DNA from 3 places in the Vibrio sp. B1Z05 genome. Region 2 is predicted to be linked to each of the others. Evidence: predicted binding sites of a transcription regulator. Region 2 holds the regulator's gene; each other region holds the start of a gene.
The links. Region 2 encodes PurR, which represses purine synthesis genes. Its sites were predicted from a motif close to TNANGNAAACGTTTNCNTNA; they were not measured.
Positions count from the first base shown of each region.

Region 1: the regulator PurR is predicted to act here: its motif matches at 1,642-1,661, upstream of purT (formate-dependent phosphoribosylglycinamide formyltransferase).
Region 3: the regulator PurR is predicted to act here: its motif matches at 2,001-2,020, upstream of purL (phosphoribosylformylglycinamidine synthase).

Region 1 covers NZ_CP130463.1:1,274,820-1,279,183, reverse strand. The annotation lists gene QV280_RS05970 (CidB/LrgB family autolysis modulator) at 1-445, shown strand, start outside; gene cdd (cytidine deaminase) at 673-1,566, shown strand; gene purT (formate-dependent phosphoribosylglycinamide formyltransferase) at 1,716-2,891, shown strand; gene ihfA (integration host factor subunit alpha) at 2,991-3,293, opposite strand; gene pulA (pullulanase-type alpha-1,6-glucosidase) at 3,709-4,364, shown strand, end outside.
Region 2 covers NZ_CP130463.1:1,715,287-1,719,650, reverse strand. The annotation lists gene QV280_RS07800 (alpha/beta fold hydrolase) at 1-194, shown strand, start outside; gene QV280_RS07795 (putative signal transducing protein) at 249-575, opposite strand; gene QV280_RS07790 (TVP38/TMEM64 family protein) at 603-1,289, opposite strand; gene purR (HTH-type transcriptional repressor PurR) at 1,447-2,463, opposite strand; gene torD (molecular chaperone TorD) at 2,627-3,277, opposite strand; gene elyC (envelope biogenesis factor ElyC) at 3,362-4,129, opposite strand; gene cmoM (tRNA uridine 5-oxyacetic acid(34) methyltransferase CmoM) at 4,308-4,364, shown strand, end outside.
Region 3 covers NZ_CP130463.1:2,128,883-2,133,246, forward strand. The annotation lists gene purL (phosphoribosylformylglycinamidine synthase) at 1-1,860, opposite strand, end outside; gene mltF (membrane-bound lytic murein transglycosylase MltF) at 2,185-3,675, shown strand; gene QV280_RS09660 (hypothetical protein) at 3,870-4,004, shown strand; gene tadA (tRNA adenosine(34) deaminase TadA) at 4,052-4,364, opposite strand, start outside.

The sequences.
Region 1 (4,364 bases), 440 kb from region 2:
TCGCGCCAAATGGAAGTTAATTCTAACCACTTGTGTCATTGGCAGTTTAGGCTCGATGCTAACCGCAGGTACACTAGCAGCCATGCTAGGTGCAGACTCGCAACTGTTGGCTAGCATGATGGGTAAATCAGTCACCACCGCTATCGCAATGCAGGTGTCAACTGAGCTTGGCGGCGAACCCGCTGTAGCCGCAATTTTGGTACTGTTAGCAGGACTTACCGGGTCATTATTTGGCTATCCAATTTTTAAAATGCTAAGTATTAAACACCCTATCGCAAAAGGGTTGAGCATGGGCACTTGTAGCCACGCGTTAGGCACAGCGACTGCGTTTGATAATAATCAAAAAGATGCAGCGTTTAGCTCATTGGCCTTGGTGCTTTGTGGCGTTATCACCTCTTTGCTGGCCCCCTTTGTCATGGCGTTAATGTTGCATCTTATTTCCTGATTAGGTTGAAACGCAGCCTATTACAACGGGCAAGATCAAATCGCTTTTAAAAACACAATCTATGTGAACGAAACCGTTTACCTTGGTAACGGTTTCACTTTTATTTAGCCAAATCCATTATCCTTACAAAACAAAGCAAGCATTCATACACTCGCAATATAGATTACTGAATGCTGTCATCTACACTCGATACACTATATTCGCCCTATCACTATTAGGAACGAGCAATGAATCCACGTTTTAACCAACTCTACGATAACCTTCCTTCTGCGCATGTTGACACGTTCAAAGGCATTTTTGATTCAGCTTCTTTCGATGGTGTACTCAGTCCGCAACAAGTCCAGCAATTGCAACAGTGCACCTCTTTAGACGAACAAGCATTAAAAGTGACACTGTTACCTTTTGCTGCCGCCTTTTCGATTGCGCCTATATCAAAATTCAACGTCGGCGCGATTGTGAAAGGATCCTCTAACAGCTTGTATTTTGGCGCTAATCTTGAGTTTAGTAATGTACAGCTAGGGCAAACAGTGCATGCTGAACAATCAGCCATTAGCCATGCATGGATGAAAGGTGAACAAGAAATTGTTGATATCACTATCAATTTTAGCCCTTGTGGACACTGTAGACAGTTTATGAACGAGCTAACAAGCGCTCAGCACCTTACAGTGCAACTGCCTGCCGCCGATGCTAAGAGCTTGCAAGAATATTTGCCAGAATCGTTTGGGCCTAAAGATTTGGGGGTTGAGTCTGGACTCATGTCGCCAATTAATCATGGCTTTTCAAGCGCGAACGACGACCCACTTCTTGTTGAAGCAATTACCGCACTGAACAAAAGTCATGCGCCTTATACTAAAAACTACAGCGGTGTGGCTATTGAGACGCTTGATGGCACGACTGTGCACGGCAGTTACGCGGAAAACGCAGCATTTAATCCAAGCCTCCCACCACTGCAGGTGGCATTAGTACAACTGCAAATGCGAGGTATCGATTTTTCGCACATTAAACAGGTTGCGCTTGCTGAAATTAATGATGCCGCTATGTCGCACCTTGCCGATACGCAAAATACCTTGGAAGCGATAAATCCCGATATTGCGCTTACTTACATTGCGTTAGACGTATAATTTGCACAAAATTTCTTCGCATAAAAACACCATAGCGTCAGTTATGGTGTTCTCATCAAAATTTACCAAATATCGACAGGCAAACGATTGCGCTCAATAAAAAAATGAGTATTATCAGCTAAAAAAATCATAATCTTAAAGGAACGACTATGTTGGGTACGGCAACAGCACCAAGTGCAACTAAAGTTTTATTACTCGGCTCTGGTGAGCTAGGTAAAGAAGTGGCCATTGAATGCCAACGTTTAGGTATTGAAGTTATCGCTTGTGATAAATACGACAATGCCCCAGCCATGCAAGTTGCTCACCGCAGCTACGTACTTGATATGCTAGATGGCGATGCTCTGGCTAAGATAGTCGAGCAAGAGCAGCCGACTTATATTGTTCCTGAAATCGAAGCGATTGCGACTGATACTCTAGTTGAGCTTGAAAAGAAAGGCACCACCGTCGTACCTAACGCTCGCGCGACCCAACTGACAATGAACCGTGAAGGCATCCGTCGCCTTGCGGGTGAAGAATTGCACCTAACCACCTCTGAGTATCGTTTTGCTGATACCTTTGAGGAGTTCTCGCAAGCTGTAGAAGAAGTTGGCCTACCGTGCGTGGTTAAGCCTGTAATGAGCTCATCAGGCAAGGGACAGAGCGTTATACGCACTACTGACGATGTACAGACAGCATGGGACTACTCTCAAGCTGGCGGTCGCAGTGGTGAAGGCCGCGTGATTGTTGAAGGCTTCATTGATTTTGATTATGAGATCACCCTACTGACAGTACGTGCTGTCGATGGTGTTCACTTCTGTGCGCCAATTGGCCACCGTCAAGAAGATGGCGATTACCGTGAGTCTTGGCAGCCACAACAGATGTCAGAAGTGGCTATCAAAGCCGCTGAGTACGTTGCAGAGCAAATCGTCAATGCACTAGGTGGCTACGGCATCTTCGGCGTAGAGCTGTTTATTAAAGGCGATAAAGTGATCTTTAATGAAGTCTCACCTCGCCCGCATGATACCGGTATGGTGACTATGATCTCTCAAGATATGTCTGAGTTTGCCCTGCACGTGCGTGCATTTACCGGCAGCCCAATCAATAAGATCAGACAAACCGGGCCGGCAGCTTCCGCTGTGATTCTTGGTCAAGGCACTTCAACTAATCTTTCTTACACTGGCATCGACGAAGCCGTTGCTAATCCTGATACGCAAATTCGCCTATTTGGTAAGCCTGATATCGATGGTCGCCGCCGCTTAGGAGTGATTTTAACTCGCGCCAAAGACACTACGTTAGCCGTCCACTCGGCAACGAGCGCCGCTAAGAAAATCAAAATTAACTACTAACGCTTAGTAGTTTTAGCTGACACTAGATACTAAAAAAGAGGTCTTAAGACCTCTTTTTTGTTAAACCGCTAAATATTTAAACTGTTAATGAGCAACGTATTATTTTACGTCGTCTTTTTTCAGCTCTTCAACGCGAGCTTTCAGCTTCTGACCGGGTCTAAATGTGACCACGCGACGTGCGGAAATAGGTATATCTTCCCCTGTTTTTGGGTTTCGTCCAGGACGTTCTTTCTTTTCCCGTAGATCAAAGTTACCGAATCCAGATAGTTTTACCTGTTCGCCACTTTCGAGTGATTTCCGAATTTCTTCAAAAAACACTTCCACGGTTTCCTTGGCATCCCGTTTACTATACCCAAGATTTTCAAACAGGTTTTCAGCCAAATCGGCCTTGGTAAGCGCCATAAAACTTCCCTCAAAGCTAGATGAATCAATAGCTACGCAGGAGTTAATCCCTCCACGATTTCAAACTCAATGAAACCTTACGTTAGCTCCTAAAATTTGTCTCTACAATCAACTACATATTGATGACTCGTTCGAAAGTGTATGACAAGGTTTTCACTTTCGCCAACTTTTTTCTAAATAAAATTTATAAGAATTAGACACTTAGAAAATTCAACTACATTTACGTTAAATTTTATAATTAAAGGCTACTTAATTATAAGTAAAGATTACAAAAAAGTGTCATATTTTCAGTAATTTCAGTCGGTTGTTCTACTATGTTAATAAGGAATATTGGTAAAGACAGATAAGCTGAGGTAATGATTTTAATGGTTTCATTACACAAATTGGCGATAAAAGTTGTTGGAAAAGGAATTTCATGACCGCATTATTTTCACCTTTTAAAGGTTATTTTAAGCTCTGTTTTAGTAGCATAATTGCACTCTCTACCCTCGCCTGCTCCAGTGGTTCTAGTGAACAAAATACACTGACTAGCGCGACATTAAGTAACCCCAATATTGCACGAATATATTTCAATGAAGGTCAAACGAGCACCGAATACACATTACATGTTTGGAACACCGAAGCATGTTCTGGCTATCAAAGTGACGACACAGAATGGAATTATGGGCTAGAACCTGCCGGCCGTGATCCTGATTATGGGCTGTATTGGGATATCCCTATCGAAGCCGACGCAAGTTGCGTTAATTTTACGCCGCACAGTTTTGATCCTACTTATCAAACATCCCACTTAAAGCTGATATTCGCAAAATCGCCTTCAGCAGGCGCTAAGGTAGGCTACGTGTTCAAAGATACTAATCGTGTTTTTTATACTCCGTCAAAAACTCTGCCTAAATCCTCTATTGCTCTACAGGGTGCCAAAGCACATTGGATTACACCTTCGTTGATATTGCTTCCTATTGAAACTGACCAAGCTCAACTGGTCATTGCGCCAAAAGGAGGAATGAGTGTTAACGAACAAGAGGATCTAATTGAGGGAGCTTCTATCACTCTCGCGCTTGTTGAAACTAACGA
Region 2 (4,364 bases):
AAGAGCTTGATATTCCGACTCTATATTTAATGGGTGACAAGGACTACATGTTCATCAAGCCGGTAAAAGAGATGGTTTCGGTTCACCAAAATAGCCAGTTGGTAGAAATAGAAAATTGCGGCCATGTTTGTAACGTGGAAAAGCCTCAAGAGTTCAATGACAAATCTATCGAGTTTATTCGTTCACAAAGCTAGATGTCGCAAAGATAGAGGTATCAAAGTTAAATATTGCACTCAATAACTAGGATACTAAACCAATATCGCTTCATCAGTGGTGCTAGCGCCACATTGCCAGCATAAGGCAAACTGCCCCTCATTTATTTCCCCACAATCATCACAGCGCCAATCTGAGCTGTGATTGTGTCTATCTTCAAATTCTGCAATCAGGGCTTTGGCTTGCTGTTGCTTGTGCTCGTCGACTAGCCACAGATAGGGCAGGCTAGAGTCATCCATTGGCAACTCTCCTTGCAGACCAAATAACCCTTCTCCGCGCACTTCTACCTGAATGCGATGACTACGCAAAAGCTCACATAAAATATGAGCTTGAGGCGGGTTTTGCGCAACGTATAACTTCATGAATATCCTTTAGGTTGCGATGATGGATTAAGCAGGGCTAGAGCCGTTTTGTGGTCGAATCTTACCCATGATCCACTTAGCAATGAGCGGGAATAAACCTAACAGAGCAAAAGAAGCCAATACGGTAGGCGAAACAATGCCAGATAAGCTGTCTATTTCTGCCAGTTGCGTCCCAGCGTTTAGATACACCATAGTCCCGGCCAGCATGCCAAGTTGGCTAAATACATAGTATTTTACAACCGAGATAGGGGTTAGCCCCATCAATAGGTTAATCAGGAAAAACGGAAATACGGGAATTAGACGCAATGAGAATAGATAAAAGGCACCGTCACGTTCAACGCCTTTGTTAATGGCGTCAAGTTTAGAGCCAAACTTAGCTTGTACCCAATCACGCAATAGGTAGCGACTGCTTAAAAAGGCTAAGGTTGCGCCAATGGTGCTGGCAAATGAGACCAATAGTAAGCTGGTCCAGAAGCCAAACAGTGCTGCGCCAAGTAAAGTCACCACCGCAGCGCCAGGAATGGAAAAGGCCGTAACAAATACGTAGCCAATAAAGTAGATAGTCGCTGACAATACGAAGTTATTTTCAATATGCGTATTGAGGGCCAATTGCTGAGTTTTGGCATTTTCTAAAGTGAAGTACTGACCGAAGTTGATGCCGAGTAATACAATCGCTGCAACTAAAATTAGCCCGATTATCAATTTCTTATTCATGAGAGCGTCCTTATCATCCTGAGTAAGTATAGAGACAGGATCAATAATAGGAAACTTTCACCAGTTGCGTATTTTATTTAATTTATTCTCAGCAGATACAAATAAAAAAGGCTAGAAATCATTAAGATATCTAGCCTTATTCAGTTAAATGGTCACGTTAACTAGCGTTTAGGTTTCTCACGCTTGAGCGCTCTACCAACTCTGGGTGCATTTCAAAAATGCGGCGGTCGTGCTCTTTATTTTTAATGCGCTCTAGCAAGATCTCAAAGGCGGTTTTACCCACGCGACGTTTTGGCTGATGTATCGTGGTAAGAGGCGGCGCAAAATAGCCAGCTAAATCGATATTATCGTAACCAATTACAGAGATATCTTCTGGAACGGCAATGCCATGTTGAGTCAGACGGCTAATTAAACCCAGCGCCATGATGTCGTTAAAGCAGAAAATAGCCGTAGGGCGTTCACTTTCTGCAAGAGCAACCAGTTTGTCAGCCGTTTCAACTGCGGTATCACATTCAAAGTTACCTTCGAAAATGAAATCGTCGTTGTACGGGATATTAGCTTGAGCCAATGCTCTTTTATAGCCAGACATACGCTCAATACAAGCAAGCTTTTCAGTTTGACCGGTTAAACAGCCAATTTTCGTATGTCCATTTTCAACCAGATATTTAGTGGCAAGGTAGCCACCTTCTTCTGAGTTATCAATGATCTTGTCTGCAGAAGAGGACTCTGGGCCCCAATCCATCACCACTTTAGGAATGCCTGGGTGAGAATCTAGCATTTCACGTAACTCTTCGGTTAAGTCAGAGCACATCACTAATATTCCATCTACGCGCTTTTCGGCAAGCATACGAATGTAATCGCGCTGCTTTTCGTACAGTCCGCCAGTGTTACATAAGATCAACGTATAGCCTTGACGATAACAGTAACTTTCAACGCCATCGACCACTTCCGCGAAGAAGGGGTTAGTGGATTGAGTTACCAACATGCCAATGGTTCTAGTGGTGTTGCATTTTAAGCTACGAGCAACCGCACTTGGCGCATAGTTGAGCTCTTTTACAGCTTCCATAACACGTTCTTGTGTTGTTTCAGCCACAAAACGTGTTTTATTGATAACGTGTGAAACTGTAGTGGTGGAGACACCAGCCAGTTTTGCGACGTCTTTTATGGTTGCCATAGGAGACCTTGTAAATATAAGTAATGATTATAAAATGCGTTGAATTATTGAGTAATTTGCACTCAAAATCACATTGCAAACGATTGCGGGGGAGTCTAGCCATAAATGATGAAACTGACAACGCATTTATGACGATAATGTGAATCTATTTTCGGTAACTGAGCTATTTTTCATTACTGAGATAACGACAATCAATTTCACAAAATTTAACTAACAGTTCAGCGACCGCAGAATAGAAACCAAATTCATCATATTTAGTGCAGTTTACCGAAAATTGTGGAATCCAACTCAGTAAATGTTGCTCAATGAATGACTTCTGTTCGCTAAGGGCTGATTCTAGATGTGATTCCATTTCTAGCGCGTTTGAGCGCATGATTAGATTGCCAATAAAGTCGAGTTCAACAGCCAGATGATCGGCAGGCTCGTTAAAGCACTTATCCACTTCAATGCCATGCTCTAACATAACTTGCGTCATCTGCTGAGCAGGGGTGCCAGTAAGCGCCTTGTTTTCATCAATATAAACAGAGGCGCAGGGCTGGGCAGTTTGTTTGTCAGAGGCTAAAAATAAGTCGTAGAAATCAGCGGATAATTCAAGTTGAGCACCCGGGCGTTGTTGCAGTCGCTCAAGAGCATCCAGTAAGCGTTTAGCGGCTGTGGCTAGGGTTTCATTTTCGGCTAAACCATTAATGAAACCCCTCACTTCAGGGGTTTGATAGGCAATCAGTTCGTCTTGGGTCAGCTCTTTAGAAAATAAGCTGGAAAACCACCAATAAATTTCTGCCCGCTGTTCATTAAACTGCTTGAGCTCTTGCATTGTTTAACCCATAACTCGTTAGCAAACTACAACACCAGCTTCTAAGTTGGCGAAAATATAGACGTTCACTAAATTATGAGTCACTTATTTGCTACTGACAAGATCTCGTATGTTTTTCCACCACTTACCCATAGTTTCGTGCCAGTAGCGTTCCGTTTGCTCTAGGTATCGTGCTTGCGGTGTGTACTTTTGCCACGCTTGATTAATATTGGATTGGGCTAAGTAATTGGTCGGTGCTGGAGTAGGGTTTAGACCGGCGCTGTGAAACTCGCGCAGGGCGCGTTCCATATGACTGGCCGAAGTAACCAGTGACATATGCTTTTCACCGACAAAGCCCGCTGCTTGTCTGGCTTCTTCCCAAGTATCTTGCGCCGTTTCTAATAAAATAATATCCGATTTAGCCACGCCTAGTGCTAATGCCACCGTCGCCATCATTCGTGCTTGGCTCATTTCTGAGCCGCCATCATAGCCAGATAAAATCAATTTTGCGCCGGGATACATGCGCAATATACGAATGCCTTCACTAAGGCGCATTAACGCGGTGCGACTTAATTCAGAGGTTGGCGGAATTTGCGGATCAATCACATGCCCACTGCCTAGCACCATCACATAGTCTAAGCTTTCTGCTGGTGGTAAAAAGGCCGTGTATTTGCGCTCTAATGGTTTGAGCAACGAGGTAGACACAGGCTGGAATGAAATAGCAAAAATGGACGCTAATGAAATAAAAATAAAGATACAGCCAGACTTATGCTTGCGGGTAAACATCACCAGCGCTAGGCCAAAGAAACCGATAAGTAGCATTGCAGGCAGTGGCATAAGGAAGGCAGTAATGATTTTTTTCAATTCAAACATATTGGGTTAAACCATTTCCTAAGTTCTGTAGGGTAAATTGGTGTCACGAGTTAAAATGTCGTGTTATCGGTCGGTTTTTTAGTCGATCGGAGGGGCAAATCGACAACCGCTCTTTATTCTTGACGTCCTTGTGACACAATACGAAACTCACTCAAATAACATCATACATTAATTAAAAGTGACACAAGATCGTAATTTCGACGACATTGCCCACAAATTTGCCGAAAATATTTAT
Region 3 (4,364 bases), 410 kb from region 2:
TTTTAGTGTTTTCGCATCACGGAACATCTTAGGTGTTTTGCCAAGCAACACATCCATCGGCATATCGATTGGTGTGTTATCAAAATGAGTATCTTCTAACGTTAGTTCACGCTCTTCAGTTGCAATACCCACTACAGCGTACGGTGCACGTTCACGCTTACAAATAGCGTCGAACGTTGCCATGTTTTCATCAGCAACCGCCATTACGTAGCGTTCTTGAGATTCGTTACACCAAATTTCAAGTGGGCTCATGCCCGGCTCATCGTTTGGCACGTCACGTAGCTGGAATTTACCGCCACGCTCGCCGTCATCCACAAGCTCAGGAAGTGCGTTTGAAATACCTCCAGCGCCCACATCGTGGATAAAGGCGATTGGGTTTTCTTCACCTAGCTGCCAACAGCGGTCAATCACTTCCTGACAACGACGTTCCATCTCTGGGTTTTCACGTTGTACTGAAGCAAAATCAAGATCTTCGGCTGATTGGCCTGAAGCCATAGAAGAAGCCGCGCCGCCGCCAAGACCAATGTTCATAGCAGGGCCGCCAAGAACAATCAGTTTTGCGCCCACTGGGATTTCACGTTTTTGCACGTGTTCGTCACGGATGTTACCCATGCCACCTGCCAACATAATCGGCTTGTGGTAACCACGGATTTCTTCACCGGCGTGAGAAGTCACTTTTTCTTCGTAAGTACGGAAGTAACCCAATAGGTTTGGACGACCAAATTCGTTGTTAAATGCTGCGCCACCTAGCGGGCCTTCAGTCATAATATCCAACGCGGTTACGATGCGACCTGGTTTACCAAAGTCCGTTTCCCAAGGCTGTTCAAAACCAGGAATACGTAGGTTAGATGTGGTAAAGCCCACTAAACCTGCTTTTGGTTTACCACCAATACCAGTTGCGCCTTCATCACGAATTTCGCCGCCAGAACCGGTAGAAGCACCCGGCCAAGGAGAAATAGCGGTTGGGTGGTTATGAGTCTCAACCTTCATTAAGATGTGTGCATCTTCATGGTTGTAAGAGTATTGACGGGTTTCTGGATCTGGGAAGAAACGACCCACTTTAGAGCCTTCCATAACCGCTGCGTTATCTTTATAAGCAGACAATACATGGTCAGGAGTCACTTCCATGGTGTTTTTGATCATTTTGAACAATGACTTGTCTTGCGCGACACCATCAATTGTCCAATCTGCGTTAAAGATCTTATGACGACAATGCTCTGAGTTTGCTTGAGCAAACATCATCAGTTCGATGTCGTTTGGATTACGGCCTAGTTTATTGAAGTTTTCAACTAGGTAATCAATTTCGTCTTCGGCTAATGCAAGACCTAGTGTGATGTTTGCTTCTTCAAGGGCTTTGCGGCCACCAGCAAGCAAATCAACCACAGTGTGTGGCGCAGGTTCTGCAACCGTAAACAATGCTGAAGCTTGTTCCATCTCATTAAAGACCACTTCCATCATGCGGTCATGAATCAATGCTTTCACTGCTTTGATTTGAGCTTCATCTAACGCTACTGATGTCTCAACGTAGTAAGCCGTACCACGTTCTAGACGCTTCACTGTGTCTAGACCACAATTATGGGCAATATCAGTCGATTTAGATGACCATGGGGAGATGGTGCCAGGGCGTGGAGTAACAAGGAATAAAGTCCCTTGAGGTTCATGCTCTTCGATCGTTGGACCATAGGTAAGCAGTTTTTCTAGCTTATCTGTCTCTGAGGCGTCAAGTTCTGCACTTACGTCTGCGAAGTGCATAAACTCAGCATAAATACCTGTAACAGGTAGGCCTTGTTCACGACAAAGTTCTAGTAATTTTTGTACACGAAACTCAGAAAGAGCTGGGGAGCCACGCAAAATTCTCATGTGCTTAGGTCTCTTGATGATGGATTAAAGAAAATATTCAAGTAAAAACAATAGGTTATGATTTCTTATTATTTTTACTTCAGTATTGCCTCTGCTGTTTCGGGCGTATTATAAAGCAAATCTTTTTGTGAAGTAACACAAAAAGCAACCGTTTGCGCAAATTTTTGCGTCAAAGCCTTAGTTGAAGATAAATTACGCCTCATAAAAAATGAAACTGGCGTTAAGTACTTGTTAATACTGTTTCACTTCCCCCTTGATAGTGGGTTTGATATAAAGGCGTATAATTAAAATAATTACCCTCGATTGTTGGAGTGACAAAACACTATGCGCACGTCAGTGTTCACTAAATGGTTAACGAAATTTTGTACATTGGCTATCACCATAGTGACCTTGCTTTCTGTTGTTGGCTGTCAATACGATACCGATACACAAACAGAGCTACAAAAAATCCAAGAACGTGGCGTATTACGTGTCGGCACGCTAAACAATCAACTTTCCTATTACATTGGCCCCGACGGCCCCACAGGTATGGAATACGACCTTGCCTCTGCTTTTGCTAATCAATTAGGGGTTCGTCTAGAAATCAAACCCGCTTATCGCCTCTCTGAACTGTTCCCTGCTCTGCAAAATGGTGAAATAGATATCGTGGCGGCTGGGCTCACCCAAGCGCCCAATCGAGTAAAAACATTTCGTGCCGGACCGGCTTACTACTACGTCAGTCAGCAAGTGGTATATAAAAAAGGCACTTGGCGTCCTCGTAACCTAAAACAGCTTATCGACAGTGGCGAATCTATCACTGTGGTCAAAGGCTCACACTTTCAACAAACCTTGTTGGATTTAGCCAAAACGCACCCCGACCTGAAATACACCATCACCGATAGTTACGATACTAACGATCTGCTAAAACAAGTTTCCACAGGCGAACGTTTATTTACTGTGGTCGACTCTATCGAACTGTCACTTGCGCAGCGCATCTACCCAAACATCGCCTTAGCTTTTGAGCTTACCGAAGATCAGCCGACGTCATGGTACTTACCGCGCGGGGTTGATGAGAGTCTATATGCCTTAGTTATCGAGTTTTTTGGCAACATTCACCAAGACGGTCAGCTGCGTCTTATTGAAGAAAAGTACTTCGGCCACATCGACGACTTTGATTATGTAGATACTCGCGCCTTTGTCCGCGCACTGGACAGCAAGCTGCCAAAATGGGAATCACTATTTCAAAAATACGCTGGCGAATTTGATTGGCGTTTAGTGGCCGCGCTCGCCTATCAAGAATCTCACTGGAACCCTAAAGCTAAGTCTCCAACGGGAGTGCGAGGCATGATGATGTTGACTCTGCCTACCGCCAAAAGCGTCGGGGTAAAAGACCGTCTAGATCCAGAGCAATCTATTCGTGGCGGCGTTGAATATCTGAGAAAAATCGTCAATCGCATTCCTGATAGCATCAACCAACATGAAAAAATCTGGTTTGCCCTGGCTTCTTATAATGTCGGATACGGTCATGTAATGGATGCCAGACGTATTGCTAAAGCTCAAGGAGCCAACCCCGATCTGTGGAGTGATGTGAAAACGCGCCTACCTAAACTGCGCAAAAAAGGCTACTACGAATACACCCGTTACGGCTACGCCCGTGGTGATGAAGCACTCAACTACGTAGAAAGTATTCGCCGATACTACCAAAGCATCATTGGCCATATTGATCAGCGTGATCATAATCAAGTTGAAACAGGCACAGATGATCTAACGGTAATTGAAGCGCCAAACATGACACATTCGGCAGCAAAAACAGCAATAGATAGCGATACAGAATAGCAATCGCATTCAAACGATTGATATAGCTCACATTTTAAATGCAAATATGCAAGAGCTTGCTTTATTTGAGAGATATTTCCTTTGTTTAAATTAATATTACGGTAACAATCATGCTCTATATATGAGTACAGCAAACGATAAGAATGTGAGTAATTCAAACGTTTGCTGCCGTAAATTTCATAGGAGATTGTTCGTTGAAACTGAAAAGAAAACTGTCAAAGAAATTATCAAGTGGCACTGTTTCAGCTAACCGTCGTAAGCGTATGCGAGCCAATAATAAGAAGAAGCTTCTTTGGCGAAATCGTTCTTACGTAACGTTAGCTATCTAGTCATACCCGCGCGCAAACATTTGGCACTTAACTAGCGAAATGTTTGCCTAATCCCCTTTCTGCTGCGCCTCTTTTTGTAAACGCTTTAACTCTTTTTGTTCCTTGCGACGTCGTTTAAAAAACGCTTGTAGTTGTTCCCGACACTCTTGTTCTAATAACCCCGATTCAACATCAGCAAAATGATAGGCTGCTTGGCTAGAGAACAAGTCTAACACTGTGCCTGCTGCGCCCGCTTTTAAATCAGGTGCACCAAACACTACGCGCTTTACTCGGCTATGCAATAGTGCGCCTGCACACATTGGGCAAGGCTCTAGTGTCACATATAAGGTAGTGTCTAATAGACGATAGTTTTGTAGTGAC